DNA from 2 places in the Paenibacillus sp. FSL H8-0548 genome. Region 1 is predicted to be linked to the other one. Evidence: riboswitches for the same ligand, from Rfam matches in the RefSeq annotation. Region 1 holds a riboswitch; the other holds the start of a gene.

Region 1 (3,433 bases):
ACTACCATCTATGATTTGAGTATTGGCAGCAATCAAGCAATTCTTTCCTATTGAAATTTTCTCATAGGCGTGAATACAAGTACCATGAATTCTTGTATTATCACCTATAATTATTTCAGCGTTGGGTCTATCTGCATATAGCTTAACGGGTGAATGCATGTTAATGTGATAGCCCTTGTTTCTAGAATTTAATGTTACATTATTTCCCATTACTATCTTTCCTCCATTTCTAATATCCACAATTGGGGAGTCAATTACTTTTAGTTTTGTACCAAATGTGAGTCCTTTAGTTCTCTTGAGCTTATTAAAGATTAATTTTCTTTTAAGTCGATATATGATTTTTTGTAACATGAAAATATCGTCTCCCTATAATAGTATATAGTTGTATAATAACATTTAATTCATTATTAGGTTTACCAAAGTGAATAATATTTGCTATTAAGTTAAGTATGATCCATTAATAAAAAAACACAGTAAAAAATGGCGGAACAGTAAACTTTCTAAACAACACGTAAGTACCTTTTTATGAGGAAGATGATTTTGATTTTCCTGTCTCTCCGTATGTTGCAATGAAAAATGGTATGCTTCTGTGTCATACTTATCATAGCTTATACAGTACAATCAGCTTGAAAAGAATGGTCGAGGCAATAGAGGATACATTAGGAAAGAATGCTGAAATCAATAAAATATCTCTGCAGCTTGGAGATGTAAATAGGACATTTGCGAAAGTGAGCAAGGCAAAAGAAGTATTAGGATACAATCCTTCTTGTGATATTGAGGACGGGATAAGGAATTTTGTCGAATGGTATAAAGCTTCAAATGACAAATAAGCAATAACATATAGGCTGCTCTGTTCAATTTTTCCATTCAATCCTATACATCCCCCTACAATTTTGGTACGATACCACTAAATAAACAACTGCATAAACCGTACGATAAAGGCAAAACCATTGAAAAGTGGTGACGCAAAGCTAGAGGGGCTTATCTGTAATCAGAATGCCAGCCAGCTATCGAATATCGTACCTCCCGTCGTGGTTTATGTGAATAAATGGAGGGTCTTCATATGCTCATACGCGAAATTTTTGTACGTGAGTGGCATCAGCTTTGTATTGCATTTCATGAAAACCTATGGGAAGATTGCTTGGATGAAGAAAAGCGCATGGAACTCTATTTAAAGATCATATATCATAAGAATAAATTAGCGGCAGTCGCTCTTCCGTAAACCAACCCTTAGCGTACCCGTTATCGTTAAGAAGATGTTATATCCCAAGCTGACGCCTTATCCGTATAAGGTATCAGCTTGTTTTTTTTATCTAATAAAAGGAGAATCATATGTGGATATTGCTCTTGCAACCGCACATATGAACCAAAAACAATGAAAAAATGGAATATGAAACTTGCTATTCTTGCAGGTGCTGTCGTAATTATTGGTCTTGTGATCTATGGTGGTACGAGCTTGTATTCCAAGCTGAATCAAGTGAATGAGTTGAATGAACGTTTAAATGAATCGGCTGAGGCAGCCGAAGGATTGGAATCACCGGTTCCGACAAAGGAGCCAGCTGATCAAATAGAACAGACACCGGCTGCTGAGCCCACGCTAGCCCCAGAGCTAGTACCTTCTACTCAGCCTGACGATGTCATTCAGCCTACTCCCACTGCAACTTTGACACCTGAACAAGCGTCTAATAACGTAGACAAGGGTCAGAAGCCGGAGAAAGCAGCCACGAGTTCAGAAGAGAAGTCCCGGAAGAAGAAAGAAATTGATGCTTCGGTCACTGCCAAGCTAGATAACCTGAAGTCATCCTGCCAAGCAGCTAGTAGAAGTCTAATTCAGCAGATCACGGATGAGCTGAGTGGTAATGAGGATGCTACGCTTGCGGATATTCAGTCCAAGTATCTGAGTAAGGTCATAACGGCAGAGTCGGATTGTGATTTAAAGTTTAATGAATTGATAAGCAATGCCAAGAGTGAGTATAAAGCAGCCGAACTAGGCGATCAGCCCTTTCCTGATTGGAGCTCGCAATACGAGAATGCGAAGGCAGGGGCTAGAGCCGATGCGCTTGCTGCTATTGTAAATTCGATTAAGTAGCTATATAAGTTGAATTTAAAAAATGATCTACTCGCACAGCGTACAAAACGTAAATTTCTAGTTCAACTTATATGGTTCTATTATTTTGAGGAGGATCTATGAAACAGTCACGTATATTATCTATTTTTCTTGTTGCTATGATGCTATCTTCCGTATTTGCTGCCGCTGTATCGGCAGCGACGACAACAATCAAGGTCAAGACACAGCAGATTGGTCTGCAATTTGATGGACAAGCGCTTAAACTGCCTGACGGTCAGTATTCTTTTATATATGAAGGACGTACTTATGTGCCAATCCGTTATATCTCTTACGCGCTGCAAAAATCTGTGCACTGGGATGGCGCGAAGGCTGCAGTCTCAGAGCCGACAGAGAAAGAGCTTGCTGCGCTGAAGAAGCAGCTTCAAAGTGCAGCTGCGGGCAGCCAGAAGCCACAGGCAAGTGTTGAAATTGCGATTCAGCCTGTAAAGGCATCGTTGGTATTCGATGGGAAGACGGCATCCTTGCCGAGTGGGCAATCCATTTATAACTACAAAGGCTCTATCTATGTGCCGATTCGCTTCTTGTCTGAGTCAGTAGGGACGCAGATTAGCTTTGACCCTATTACGAAGACAGTTAGTGGAGAGTCTGCTGCATATCGAGCTGGGCAAGGAACAGGTGGAGGCGCCGTCGACGGTGGTACTACTGGTAATGCTGGCAGTGGCGGAACAGGCGGCGGAGTGGTTAAACCGACTTATGAGCAAATTACAGCAGATACCGAATTAAAGCTTGCTGCTTTGAAAGAAAGCTGCTGGGCGACTCTGACGGATATTGGTCTTCAATACCTGGCGGCAAGTGCTGTGGATCAACCTAGCATTAAGGAAAAAGGGCTTCAGAAGCTGAACAATTGCTCTGTAAAGTTTGAGGCGATTATGTCAGATGCTACAGCTAAGCTGACAACAAACGGATATAGCACGGATATTATTGCTACTTACCGTGATACCTTCAACAAAGAGCTGGAAGCAGGAAGAGCTCTTGCGGAGGGCATAGCTTAAAAACACAAAAAAAAGGGACAGTAGTGAAGTTGCATCGACTTCTCTATTGTCTTTTTTTTTGATAGTAAAGACACTACCAAAGTCCTAATTTTTACGTTAAACTACTATTATTAACAAATTTACAATCATACAGCAGCGCAGATGAAATAAGTGTGGCTTAGCAAAGTCACCTTTGAATAGAATCCATGAAGCAATATTAGTCTTATCCAATGATTGCTTGATTATTCTTTAAAGAGGCTGCTTCCTATGGGAAGGGTGAACAGTTATCAAAGATAATATCCTAAATAAGCAACAGCTAGAGCGAATGATAGAG
Region 2 (3,433 bases), 740 kb from region 1:
TGCAAGCCATAAAATTAATTATATTTCTGGCACGATGGCGCCAGCGGATAAGGATGAAGCTGCTGGCGAGCTGGAGTCGCTGAGCAAAGGGCTGGACTATTTTAGGGGCCGCGGTGTCAAGGAAGTCGTGCTGCAGCCGAAATATATGGGATCAAGATGCAATGTTTATTTGCATGCCGAGTTAGACCAATGCTTCGCAGTTAGCCGCAATGGCTACGAAATTAACAAGCTGGATCTAACTCCAGTGTACGAGAAGCTGCTGAATAGGTTTGGCGGCTATATGAAGGAAAACGACATTGCGATGCTGCTGCTCGATGGTGAGCTGCTTCCATGGCAAGCGCTCGGAGAAGGTCTCATTGACAAGCAGTTCAAGCCCATTGAGCAGGCGTTAAAGACGGAGCTGGCCTTCTTGCAGGCGAATGGCTTCGATGAAGCGTTCAATAAGCTTGTGGATAATTATAAGGAAAGCGGCTTTGAGCGGGATCAATTCCACCTTAGCAAAGGGGAGCTGAATGAAAAACATGGCTTAACCATTTATCAGAACTATAAACATGTTCATACGATGTTGGAGAAGCATAGACCTCTAGACGAGCATATTGAAGCCTATGTAACGTACAAGAAGCAGCTAGAGCTCTATGCAGAAGCAGGCGAACTTCAGTATAAGCCGTTTTCGCTGCTCAAAATGATATATCGTGATGGAAGTGAAGCATTGCCGGATTGGTGCACATCAGAGATGTATCGTTTCCTCAGCGATGATTCGTTTATTAAGCTGGATCTGATGAATACAGAGAGCTATGACCAGGCAGAGCAATACTTTCGAGCGCTCACGATAGATAATCATATGGAGGGTGTTGTCATTAAGCCTGAGCAAATAGTCCCGGAAGCCGTTCCTTATATGAAGGTGCGAAATGCAAGCTATATGTCCATTATTTATGGTTATGATTATCGCTTTCCGCATAAGTACCAGAAGCTGATCAAGCAGAAGAGCATTAACATGAAGCTTCGCACATCAATAAATGAGCATCGATTGGGACAGATCATGCTGGAAGTGCCGTTTTCTAACATATCACCGGAAAATGAAGCTTACCAATCGGCTGTTGCTAATCTCCTATTCGAGGTGGCTAGAGAGAAGGAAATTGACCCGAGATTGTAATTGAACCGAATATCACTGGTTTTGCTAATTTCATGATGGAATATATAAGCATTTTATGAAATACTGGTATAAGTAAATAGTCCTAGAAAAAAGCAAAGTTGTCGAAAGACAATGACGCAAAGCCAACAGGCCTAAAGGAAGTTTCCAAAGGTGGCTGGGTTGCCAAAAGGCTGAGTGATAATCGTTTAATATCCTCTTCCTTATAACATCAAGTTACCTCATCTGCAATATTAGGAAGGGATAAGGGATATTAGACAATGGAACTAGAAATTAAACATTTTACTGACAATATGACTAAATTTGATATTGTTCAAAAGGCAGCTAATTTAGGATTTTGGGCGTATGACCATACTTCGGAAAAAACGTCATGGTCCAACCAAATGTTCGCCATTTATGGCATGAGCTCTGATTTTATATTGAAGCAGGATCAATTATTTAACTTTGTTCATCCTGAAGATCGCGAGCGTGTGGCGCGGCAGCTTCTTGCATCGCAAGCATCAAAATCAGAGGATATTAGCAAGTATCGCATCGTTCGTCCAAGCGGTGAAGTGAGACTTGTGGTAGCAAATACTTCGTTTATTCTCGGTGATGACAATGAAATTGTGATGACTATCGGTACAGTTCAGGATCAGACGGAGAATGAAGTTTTGCAGCATTATAAATCAATATTTGAAAATAATCCTGACGCGGTTTTTTCGTTTAACCTAGATGGCCAGTTTATGTCATGCAATTCATCACTTGAGAAAATGTTTGGCTACACTCAGGACGAGGTTCTCGAATGTAATTTCTATCGTATTATCGAACAGGAAAGTATGGATTTAGCGATTCATTATATTGAGAAAACAGTCAAAACACTTGTACCTCAAAATTACGATACGACAGGTATAACTAAAAGCGGACAAACGGTCGAGCTTAATGTGACCAGTATACCGATTATTATTAATAATGAGCTAATTGGTATATATGGTATCGCTAAGGACATTACGCAGAAAAAGAGGATTGAACAATCCCTTACAGAAGCTGAGCTCAAATATCGGAGTATATTGGAGCAATCTATCGTCGGCATATTTGTCGCACAAGGGTCTTGCTTTGTCTATACAAATGAGCAGCTGAATAAGATGCTTGGTTACGATACATTAATCGGTATGGATGTCGGGGGAATCGTCTATCATAAGGATCGTGAAGCAGTCTTAAGTCAGGTCATGAAGCTCAATGAAGGGGAATCGATACCTAATTTTTGCCATCGGGCATATAAGCAGGACGGAACGATTATACACTGTGAGGTGCATTACAATCGTGTCTCTCATTTAGGAGAGAAAGCAATTGTAGGCATTGTCCTGGATATTACAGAACGGAGCAAAGCGGAGGAACTAAACCAATTTTTGGCGTATCACGACTATTTAACAGAGCTGCCGAATCGACGAAGGTTTGAAGAGCAGTTGAACAAGCTGCTAATCGTGAATGCGTACTATAAACAAAAACTGGCGGTAATGCTCATCGATCTGGATCGCTTCAAATATGTGAATGATACGCTGGGGCATCCGATAGGGGATGAGCTGCTCAAACAAATCGCTGACAGGCTGAGGAATAATCTTGGCAGCGGACAGGAAGTGTTCCGGCTTGGCGGAGATGAGTTTGCTATCATCCTATCTAATCTGCAGCAGCAAAGCGATATTACCAAGAGCTCTAATAAAATCATTGATTTGATTAAAAATCAATTTGTGATAGAAGGGTATGAGCTGAATGTAACGGCGAGTATTGGCATCTGTCAATCACCTGACGACGGGAGCACCGTAGAGTCGTTGATGAAAAACGGAGATGCCGCCCTTTATTTTGCCAAATCGAGAGGAAGAGATCAGTTTCAATGTTACTCTTCTTCATTAAGTGTACAAACATTTAAATTGTTCTCGCTCAGCAATGATTTGCGTAAAGCGCTCGGGAGAGGAGAGCTGTTTCTCGACTATATGCCTCGTGTACATACGGAATCGATGGAAATTGTCGGTGTAGAGGCACTGCTCCGCTGGAATCATCCGGATTGGGGGTTGGTGTCGCCAACAGAATTCATACCGATCGCAGAGGAGACGGGACTCATCGTTCCGATAGGTGAATGGGTGCTGCGTGAGGCTTGCATGCAGAACAAGCGTTGGCAGGCAATGGGCTTGGCACCGATTACCGTGTCGGTTAATTTTTCGGTACAACAGCTGCTCAAGCAAAATATATTGATTTCGATTGATCAAATTATCGAGGAAACAGGCTTGTCTCCGGATAGGCTGGAAATTG

What was found. Region 1 has a riboswitch for cyclic di-GMP ahead of MHI37_RS02155 (hypothetical protein). Riboswitches for the same ligand answer to the same signal wherever they lie in the genome.
Region 2: linked by a shared signal. The riboswitch ahead of MHI37_RS05040 (EAL domain-containing protein) and the one ahead of MHI37_RS02155 (hypothetical protein) in region 1 are both predicted to bind cyclic di-GMP.

What each region holds. Positions count from the first base shown of each region.
Region 1 is NZ_CP152049.1:476,169-479,601, forward strand. It holds gene MHI37_RS02150 (acyltransferase) at 1-351, opposite strand, end outside; cyclic di-GMP riboswitch class I at 931-1,015, shown strand; gene MHI37_RS02155 (hypothetical protein) at 1,376-2,089, shown strand; gene MHI37_RS02160 (stalk domain-containing protein) at 2,188-3,120, shown strand.
Region 2 is NZ_CP152049.1:1,215,184-1,218,616, forward strand. It holds gene MHI37_RS05035 (metallophosphoesterase) at 1-1,153, shown strand, start outside; cyclic di-GMP riboswitch class I at 1,235-1,320, shown strand; gene MHI37_RS05040 (EAL domain-containing protein) at 1,411-3,433, shown strand, end outside.